3 regions of the Streptomyces sp. A0592 genome follow, and region 2 is predicted to be linked to each of the others. Evidence: riboswitches for the same ligand, from Rfam matches in the RefSeq annotation. Region 2 holds a riboswitch; each other region holds the start of a gene.
What was found. A riboswitch is a leader RNA that binds a small molecule or an ion and turns the genes downstream of it on or off. The one in region 2 is predicted to bind thiamine pyrophosphate.

Region 1 (3,268 bases), on a different contig from region 2:
CGGCAAGACCCGCGAGGGACTGTTCGGAGCGGTGGCCTTCGCCATGGTCGCCGGCGCGCTCTGCATGGAGTTCCTGATCGACGGCGGCGCCTGGTGGCAGGGCCTGCTGCTCGGCCTCGCGGTCGCGGTCAGCGCCACCCTGGGCGACCTGGGCGAGTCGATGATCAAGAGGGACCTGGGCATCAAGGACATGGGCACCCTGCTGCCGGGGCACGGCGGCATCATGGACCGGCTGGACTCGCTCCTGCCCACCGCTCCGGTGGTGTGGCTGCTGCTGGCCGCTTTCGTCGGCACCGGCTGACGGGTCCCGGTCGGGTTATCCTGGAGGGCGCGCCGCGTGTACGCGGCGCGCCCTTTCCGTCCAGCGGCCGAGCCGCGGACCGGCCCTGCACGCGCGGGGTGACCCCCACCTCGTCGTACTGAGGAGTACCGCATGGCCCCCCGCCCCGTTCCGGGTGAGCTCACCTTCGTCGCCCCTCGCGGGGCCAAGAAGCCGCCCCGGCACCTCGCAGACATGACCCCGGCCGAGCGCCGTGAGGCGGTTGCCGCGATCGGCGAGAAGCCGTTCCGGGCCAAGCAGCTCTCCCAGCACTACTTCGCGCGGTACGCGCACGACCCGGCCGAGTGGACCGACATCCCGGCGGGTTCCCGGACCAAGCTCCAGCAGGAGCTCCTCCCGGACCTGATGTCCGTCATCCGGCACATCAGCTGCGACGACGACACCACCCGCAAGACCCTGTGGAAGCTGCACGACGGCACGCTGGTGGAGTCCGTGCTGATGCGCTACCCCGACCGGGTCACCATGTGCATCTCCTCGCAGGCCGGCTGCGGCATGAACTGCCCGTTCTGCGCCACCGGCCAGGCCGGCCTGGACCGCAACCTCTCCACCGCCGAGATCGTGCACCAGATCGTCGACGGCATGCGCGCGCTGCGCGACGGAGAGGTCCCCGGCGGCCCCGCCCGGCTGTCGAACATCGTCTTCATGGGCATGGGCGAGCCCCTGGCCAACTACAACCGCGTCGTCGGCGCCATCCGCCGGCTCACCGACCCGGAGCCCGACGGCCTGGGCCTGTCCCAGCGCGGCATCACCGTCTCCACGGTCGGCCTGGTCCCGGCCATGCTGCGGTTCGCCGACGAGGGCTTCAAGTGCCGCCTCGCCGTCTCGCTGCACGCCCCGGACGACGAGCTGCGCGACACCCTGGTCCCCGTGAACACCCGCTGGAACGTGCGCGAGGTCCTCGACGCCGCGTGGGAGTACGCCGAGAAGTCCGGCCGCCGGATCTCGATCGAGTACGCCCTGATCCGCGACATCAACGACCAGGCCTGGCGGGGGGACCTGCTGGGCCGGCTGCTCAAGGGCAAGCGCGTACACGTCAACCTGATCCCGCTGAACCCGACGCCCGGCTCCAAGTGGACCGCCTCGCGGCCCGAGGACGAGAAGGCCTTCGTGGAGGCCATCGCCCGTCACGGCGTTCCTGTGACCGTGCGTGACACCCGGGGCCAGGAGATCGACGGCGCGTGCGGCCAGCTGGCCGCCTCGGAGCGCTAGCGTCCGGTTCTGGCCGGTCACATTCGGCCACGGGGTACCCTGTGGCCGAACCAATTGCATATTCCGACAGGGGAGCGCCACAGCGCTGAGAGTGCGGTATCCGTCATCCGCAGACCCTCTGAACCTCGCCCCGGTCATTCGGGGTAGGAAGTTCGGTCACCACTCAAGCTGTTGCGCCCTGCCCGGCGTCCGCTCGCACAGAGCGCCGGGCAGGGCCGCGTCTTCTCCTGGTCATCCCAGGAGGAATCACCAGTGAGCACCACCAAGAAGATCGCGGGCGCCGCGCTCGCGGCCGCGCTGGGCGTCACTACGCTCAGCGCCTGCGGCGGCGGCGACGCCAAGGACAAGACCGCGGGGACGAGCGACGCCCCGAAGTCCAAGACCGTCACGCTCGTCTCCCACGACTCCTTCAACGTGACCGACGCGGTCCTCAAGGAGTTCGAGCAGCAGAGCGGCTACACCGTCAAGGTGCTGAAGTCCGGTGACGCCGGCGCCGCCCTGAACCAGGAGATCCTCACCAAGGGCAACCCGCGCGGCGACGTCTTCTTCGGCGTCGACAACACCCTGCTCTCGCGCGCCCTCGACAACGGCATCTTCACCCCGTACGAGGCCAAGGGCCTGGCCGACGTGAAGCCCGAGTACGTGCTCGACAAGGAGCACCGGGTCACCCCGATCGACTCCGGCGACATCTGCGTCAACTACGACAAGGCCTACTTCGCCGACAAGAAGATCGCCCCGCCGCAGACGCTGGACGACCTGACCAAGCCGGAGTACAAGAACCTGCTGGTGGTCGAGAACGCCGCGACCTCCTCCCCCGGCCTCGGCTTCATGCTCGCCTCCGTCGGCAAGTACGGCGAGGAGGGCTGGAAGGACTACTGGAGCAAGCTGAAGGCCAACGGCGTCGAGGTCGTCGACGGCTGGGAGCAGGCCTACAACGAGCGCTTCTCCGGCTCCGCGGGCGGCAAGAAGGCCAAGGGCGACCGTCCGCTGGTCGTCTCCTACGCCTCCAGCCCGCCGGTCGAGGTGCTGTACGGCGAGCCGCAGCCGGCCGAGGCCCCGACGGGCGTCGCCACCGGCACCTGCTTCCGCCAGATCGAGTTCGCGGGTCTGCTGAAGGGCGCGAAGAACGAGGAGGGCGGCAAGGCCCTCGTCGACTTCCTGATCAGCAAGAAGTTCCAGGAGGACATGCCCCTCCAGATGTTCGTGAACCCCGTGACCAAGGACGCCGCGCTGCCGGAGCTGTTCACCAAGCACGGTGTGGTGGTCGAGAAGCCGGAGAACGTCACTCCGGAGACCATCGCCAAGAACCGTGAGCAGTGGGTCAAGGCATGGACCGCGCTCGTCGTGAAGTAAGCGGTACGAAGGAGCCGGGTGCGGCGTCGCACGACGCCGCCCCGGTCCCCGGACCGGAGCGGGTACCCGGACAGGGCGAGAGCGGGCGGGCCACCGCCGTCCGCCTCGCCCTGATGGCCGTCCCCCTCGTCTTCTTCGCGCTGTTCTTCGCCTACCCCGTCGCCGCGATCGTCGGCCGCGGCCTCAAGACCGACACCGGATGGCAGTTCGGCCGGATCGGCGAGGTGCTCTCCCGGCCCGACATCGCCGACGTGCTGTGGTTCACCACCTGGCAGGCGCTCGCCTCCACCGTGCTCACGCTGCTGATCGCACTGCCCGGCGCGTACGTCTTCGCGCGCTTCGAATTCCCCGGCAAGCAGCTGCTGC
Region 2 (3,268 bases):
CCCCCACCAGTCCCGAGGAGCTGTCCGACGTCCACATCCGGCTTCAGGTCGGCGGTGACCGGGCCCTGTTCCGGGCCAGCGCGGCACCGCTCGTCGCGTTCCTCGACCGCACCGACCGGATCGTTCCGCTCGGGCAGGAGCGCAACACGGGCGACTTCGAAGAGCACTTGGACGAGGCGCTCGGCAGAATCCTGGCCGAGTCGAAGCAGAACGAGCAGAACGCCGGCTGAACCGCCGCCCCGACCCGCTCACCACTCGGGCTGAACCGCCGTTCAGCGCTTGCGCCGCCGGCCCCGGCCGCCGCGTACCGGTCCCGAGCCCGGTGCGACGGCCGGGGATTCCGGCCGGTCGGCCGAGACCACCAGCGCCGCCAGCGCCGTTGTCACCGGCACCGACGCCACCAGTCCGATCGAGCCGACGAGGGTCCGTACGATCTCCACCGCGACCAGCTCGCTGTTCGCCACCGATCCCATGCTGCTGTTGGCGATCGAGAACAGCAGGAGCAGCGGCAGCGCGGCGCCCGCGTAGGCCAGCACCAGGGTGTTGACCACCGATGCGATGTGGTCGCGGCCGATTCTGATGGCGGCCCGGTACAGGGAGCGGGGCCCCTGGGAGGGGTCTGCCTGGTGGAGTTCCCACACCGCCGAGGTCTGGGTGACCGTCACGTCGTCGAGGACACCCAGCGATCCGATGATGATGCCGGCGAGCAGCAGGCCGCTCATGTCGATGTCAGGGTAGAGCCCGTGGATCAGCCCGGTGTTGTCGTCGGTGTTGCCGCTGAGGAACGCCCAGTCGATGAACACCGAGCCCAGCAGGCCGATCAGCAGGAGTGACACGAGCGTGCCCAGGACGGCCACCGAGGTGCGGGCGGTCAGGCCGTGGCACATGTAGAGCGCGATCAGCATGATCGCGCTCGCCCCGACCACCGCGACCACCAGCGGGTTCGACCCCTGCAGGATGGCGGGGAGGATGAAGAGCGTCAGCACGCCGAAGCTGACGACCAGTGCGATCAGCGCGAACAGCCCGCGCATCCGCCCGACGAGGACGACCGCGAGCGCGAAGATGCCGGCCAGCACCGCCAGCGGGAGCTTGCGGTTCACGTCGATCACCGAGTACTGGAGGTCGCGGGGCGCGTCCGGCGCGTACGCCACCACCACTTCCTGGCCGTCCGCCAACTGCCGTGGCGCGCCCGGCTGGACGATCTCCACGAAGGTGCGCCCCTTGTCCGGGCCGCTCCCGATCTCGACGGTCGCCTTCTTGCACTCGCCGGTCTGCGCGGCCCGGGCTCCGCCGCCCGTCGGGGCGGAGCCCTCGCCGGTCGGCGGCACCTGCGCGGCGTTCACGGATTTGCAGTCGACGAGTTCCAGCGAGACGACCTTGGCCTGCTGCGTCTGTCGGTCGAAGCCCACCCCGGTCCGCTCGTGGTCCGGCGTGCCGCCCGGCCAGAGGACCGCCAGGCCGACGAAGACGGCGACAGCGAAGGGGATCAGTACGGCCGCGATGACCTTGCGCAGGTGCTTCGAGACGGGTGCCGCAGGTCCGTGGCTGTGGCTGTGGGAGTGGCCGGAGGAGTGCCCGTGTCCGGCGTGCGCGTGGCCGGAGTGGCCGTTGGGCTCAGTGGGCTCGGTGGGGGGCTGCGGCGAGGACGTCACCTGCAGATCATCGCAAGAGATGAGGGGGCCCACTGTTCAGCACGCCATGGATGGCGCTAGCGTGGGGGCTACTTTGCACAACGCGGGAGCTCGGAGCACCGGGCTGAGAGGGCGCTGATCACCGTACGCGATCACGAATGCGTACGGGAGGAGGCTGCGTCGACCGCCGAACCTGTTACCGGGTAATGCCGGCGTAGGGAGATCAGGTCTCATGACCATTCAGGACGCACGCACGCCTGCCGTCAGCCAGGACGGCGACGGCTCGACCGAGCGCAAGCCGGGCTGGCACAAGGGCTACGTGGCGGGCTCCCGCCCCGACATCCGGGTGCCGGTCCGCCAGGTCCACCTCACCAACGGCAAGGACGTGACGCTCTACGACACGTCCGGTCCGTACACCGACCCGCAGATCGAGACCGATGTGCGACGGGGCCTCGCGCCGCTGCGCGAGAACTGGATCATCAGCCGCGGCGACACCGAGGAGTACGCCGGCCGTCCGGTACGCCCTGAGGACGACGGCATCAAGCACACCTCTCCGCGCGGTGGCCTCAAGAACCTCGACGCGGTCTTCCCGGGCCGCCCCCGTCAGCCCCGCCGGGGCCGGGACGGCGCCGCCGTCACGCAGCTCGCGTACGCCCGCCGGGGCGAGATCACCCCGGAGATGGAGTACGTCGCGATCCGCGAGAACGTCTCCCCGGAGGTCGTCCGCGAGGAGATCGCCGCAGGTCGCGCGGTGCTTCCGGCGAACGTGAACCACCCGGAGATCGAGCCGATGATCATCGGCAAGAAGTTCCTGGTGAAGGTCAACGCCAACATCGGCAACTCCGCCGTCACCTCCTCCATCGAGGAGGAGGTGGAGAAGATGACCTGGGCGACCCGCTGGGGCGCGGACACGGTCATGGACCTCTCGACGGGCCGCAACATCCACACCACCCGCGAGTGGGTGCTGCGCAACTCCCCGGTTCCGATCGGCACCGTGCCGCTCTACCAGGCGCTGGAGAAGGTCGACGGCCGGGCCGAGGACCTGACCTGGGAGATCTACAAGGACACGGTCATCGAGCAGGCCGAGCAGGGCGTCGACTACATGACGGTCCACGCCGGCGTGCTCCTGCCGTACGTGCCGCTGACCGCCCGCCGCAAGACCGGCATCGTCTCACGCGGCGGCTCGATCATGGCCGCGTGGTGCCTGGCGCACCACAAGGAGAACTTCCTCTACACGAACTTCGAGGAGCTCTGCGACATCCTCGCGACGTACGACGTCACGTATTCCCTCGGTGACGGACTGCGCCCCGGCTCGATCGCGGACGCCAACGACGCGGCCCAGTTTGCCGAGCTGAAGACGCTGGGTGAGCTGAACACCATCGCCAAGCGCCACAACGTCCAGACGATGATCGAGGGCCCGGGCCATGTCCCGATGCACAAGATCAAGGAGAACATCGACCTCCAGCAGGAGATCTGCGAGGAGGCGCCGTTCTACACGCTCGGCCCGCTGACCACGGACGTCGCCCCCGCCTACGACCACATCACCTCGGGCATCGGCGCCGCGATGATCGCCTGGTGGGGCACGGCGATGCTCTGCTACGTCACGCCCAAGGAGCACCTGGGCCTGCCCAACCGGG
Region 3 (3,268 bases), on a different contig from region 2:
GACGGCGTCCCGCATGGCGGACGCCATCAGGACCGGCTCCTGGGCCCGGGTCACGGCCGAGGCCAGCATCACCGCCGCGCAGCCCAGTTCCATCGCCAGGGCGACGTCGGAGGCCGTGCCCGCGCCGGCGTCGAGGATCACCGGGACCGAGGCCCGCTCCGTGATGAGCTCGAAGTTGTGCGGGTTGCGGATGCCCATGCCGGACCCGATGGGGGAGCCGAGCGGCATGATCGCCGCGCAGCCCACGTCCTCCAGCTTGCGCGCGAGCACCGGGTCGTCGTTGGTGTACGGCAGGACGGTGAAGCCCTCGTCCACCAGGATCTCGGCGGCGTCCAGCAGCTCGACGCCGTCGGGCAGGAGGGTCCGCTCGTCCGCGACCACCTCCAGCTTGATCCAGTCGGTGCCGAGGGCCTCCCGCGCGAGCCGGGCCGTGAGGACGGCCTCGCCCGCGGTGAAGCAGCCGGCCGTGTTCGGCAGGACCGGGATGCCGAGCTTGGTCAGGACGGAGAGGACCGAGCCCTGCACCGTCGGGTCGAGGCGGCGCATGGCCACGGTGGTGAGCTCGGTGCCGGACGCGACCAGGGCGCGTTCCAGCACGTCCAGGCTCGGGGCGCCGCCCGTGCCCATGATCAGGCGGGAGGAGAACGTCCGGTCGCCCAGCGTGAAGAGGTCGTCGGCCATGCCGGTCAGCCTCCCTGGACCGCGGTGAGGATCTCCACGCGGTCGCCGTCGCCCACGGGGGTGGCCGGCCACTGCCCGCGGGGGACGACGGTCTCGTTGAGTGCGGCGGCCACCCCGGAGGGGGCCGCGGTCAGGGTGGCGACGACGGTGTCGAGCGTGGCGCCGGCCGCGACCTCGCGCGGCTCGCCGTTGACGGAGATGGTCATGCGTACGACTCCTGACGTGCGGCGGAGAAGCGGCGGGGGGTGAAGGGGCGCGCGATCCCGGGCAGTTCGCCGGTGACCAGCAGCTCGGCCAGCACCTCGCCGGTGAGCGGGGTCAGCAGCACCCCGTTGCGGTAGTGCCCGGTGGCCAGGTGCAGGCCGGGCAGGTCGGTGGGGCCCAGCAGCGGGGCGTTGTCGGGCGATCCGGGGCGCAGGCCCGCCCGGGTCTCGGTCAGCGGGAGCTCGGTGATGCCGGGGACCAGTTCATGGGCGTCGCGCAGGAGTTCGTAGACACCGCCCGCGGTGACGGTGGTGTCCCAGCCGAGTTCCTCGCTGGTGGCGCCGATGACGAGTTCGCCGTTCTCGCGGGGCACGAGGTAGACGTGGCTGCCGCGCACGACCGCCCGTACGGTGCGGGAGAGGAACGGCGCGTAGGCGGGGGGTACGGCGAGCCGCAGCACCTGCCCCTTGACGGGCCGTACGGGCGGCAGCACATCGGCGGGTACGCCCGCCAGCCGGCCGCTGAGCGAGCCCGCGGCCAGGACCACCTGGTCGGCGCGCAGCTCCGTGCCGTCGTCGAGGAGGGCGCCGGTCGCCCGGTCGGAGGTGGTGAGCAGCTGCTCGGCGGCCGCCCGGTGGATGCGCACTCCGGCGCCCTCGCAGGCGGCCAGCAGGGCGGCGGCGAGCCGGCGCGGGTCGACCTGGTGGTCGCCGTCGACGCGCAGGCCGCCGCGCACGCCGGGGGCGAGCATGGGTTCCAGGCGGCGGCACTCGCGGCCGGTGAGCCATTCGGGCTCCAGGCCGCAGCGGCGCTGGAGGGCGTGCAGTTCGCGCAGGTGGAGGCGGTCGTCGGCGTCGAGGGCGACGGCGAGGGTGCCGCAGGCGCGGTAGCCGATGTCCATCCCGCCGCTCGCTTCCGCGAGCTCGGCGGCGAACCGCGGATAGCGTTCGGCGGAGGCGAGGCCGAGGCCGAGGAGGGCTTCCTCGCCGTAGTGGAGTTCGGTGACGGGGGCGAGCATGCCGGCCGCCACCTGGGCGGCGCCGCCGCCGGGTGCCGGGTCGGCGAGTACGGTGCGCAGTCCGCGCTCCGCGGCCCGCCAGGCGGTGACCAGGCCGATGATCCCGCCTCCGACGACGAGGACGTCGGATCCCCGGTCGGTTTCCTTCCGAGATGAGTGCATGGGCGTCCAGCCCCTCCCTTCGCCGGCATGACCCGGATCAGGTTCGTACGGTCGGAGGCCGGCCAGCCTCCCTCTCAGCCCGGTGCGCCGGACTCCCGCGATAGGTACGGTGGCCAGACTATCCCGGTGGTGGACGGCGGGTAAGGCGGCACCTATTCCTGACGGAGCGTCAGATGATTAGGGTGGCCGCGTGAGCGAGCAGACGGAACAGAATCAGCGCGGCGTCGTGATCGTCGGCGCCGGAATGGCCGGGGTGCAGACCGCGGTCGCCCTGCGCGAACAGGGCTTCACGGGCCCCGTGACCCTGCTGGGAGCCGAACCCCACCAGCCCTACGACCGGCCCCCGCTGTCCAAGGCGGTGCTCCTCGGCAAGGCCGAGGACTCCGCCTTCGACGTGGACTTCGAAGGCCTGGGCATCGCGCTCCGCCTCGGGACGGAGGTCACCGGGCTGCGGGCCGCCGACCGCGAACTGGACACCGAGGCCGGACCGGTCCCGTACGAGGTCCTTGTCCTCGCGACCGGAGCGCAGCCGCTGACCCTGCCCGGCGCCGAGGGCGTCCCGGGCGTCCACCTGCTGCGCACGCTGGACGACGCGGCGCGGCTGCGCCCGGTCCTGGCGGCCGCGTCCCGGGTCGTGGTCGTCGGCGCCGGCTGGATCGGGGCGGAGTTCGCCACCGCTGCCCGGGAGGCCGGCTGCGCGGTGACCGTCGTCGAGGCGGCGGAGCGGGTGCTGGCGGGCGCCCTGCCCGGCGAGGTCGCCGAGCCGATGGCGCGCTGGTACGGGCAGGCCGGCGCCGAGCTGATCACCGGCGCGATGGTGGCCGGCGTCGAGGAGGGGCGGGTCCTCCTCGCGGACGGGCGCGCCCTGCCCGCCGACGCGGTGGTCGTGGGGATCGGCGCACGGCCCGCCACCGGATGGCTGGCCGGGTCTGGCGTGGAACGCGGCGCCGACGGCTCGGTCACCGCCGACGCGCACCTGCTGACCTCCCTGCCGGGGGTGTACGCGGTCGGCGACTGCGCCTCCTTCCCGTCCGGGCGGTACGGGGCGCGGCTGCTCGTGCACCACTGGGACAACGCGCTCCAGGGACCGCGGGCGGTCGCGGCGAACATCCTCGCCGGGGAGCCCACCGCGGTCTACGACCCGGTGCCGTACTTCTGGTCCGAGCAGTTCGGGCGCTTCGTGCAGTACGCCGGCCACCACGG

Region 1: it holds a riboswitch for thiamine pyrophosphate, as region 2 does, so the genes downstream of both, E6U81_RS21815 (thiamine ABC transporter substrate-binding protein) here and thiC (phosphomethylpyrimidine synthase ThiC) in region 2, are expected to answer to the same signal.
Region 3: it holds a riboswitch for thiamine pyrophosphate, as region 2 does, so the genes downstream of both, thiO (glycine oxidase ThiO) here and thiC (phosphomethylpyrimidine synthase ThiC) in region 2, are expected to answer to the same signal.

What each region holds. Positions count from the first base shown of each region.
Region 1 is NZ_SSBM01000015.1:70,829-74,096, reverse strand. It holds gene E6U81_RS21825 (phosphatidate cytidylyltransferase) at 1-301, shown strand, start outside; gene rlmN (23S rRNA (adenine(2503)-C(2))-methyltransferase RlmN) at 434-1,549, shown strand; TPP riboswitch at 1,608-1,717, shown strand; gene E6U81_RS21815 (thiamine ABC transporter substrate-binding protein) at 1,802-2,902, shown strand; gene E6U81_RS21810 (iron ABC transporter permease) at 3,016-3,268, shown strand, end outside.
Region 2 is NZ_SSBM01000007.1:179,876-183,143, forward strand. It holds gene E6U81_RS13475 (SsgA family sporulation/cell division regulator) at 1-230, shown strand, start outside; gene E6U81_RS13480 (YibE/F family protein) at 273-1,652, opposite strand; TPP riboswitch at 1,725-1,869, shown strand; gene thiC (phosphomethylpyrimidine synthase ThiC) at 1,864-3,268, shown strand, end outside.
Region 3 is NZ_SSBM01000008.1:131,850-135,117, reverse strand. It holds gene E6U81_RS14615 (thiazole synthase) at 1-681, opposite strand, end outside; gene thiS (sulfur carrier protein ThiS) at 687-887, opposite strand; gene thiO (glycine oxidase ThiO) at 884-2,065, opposite strand; TPP riboswitch at 2,063-2,174, opposite strand; gene E6U81_RS14600 (FAD-dependent oxidoreductase) at 2,256-3,268, shown strand, end outside.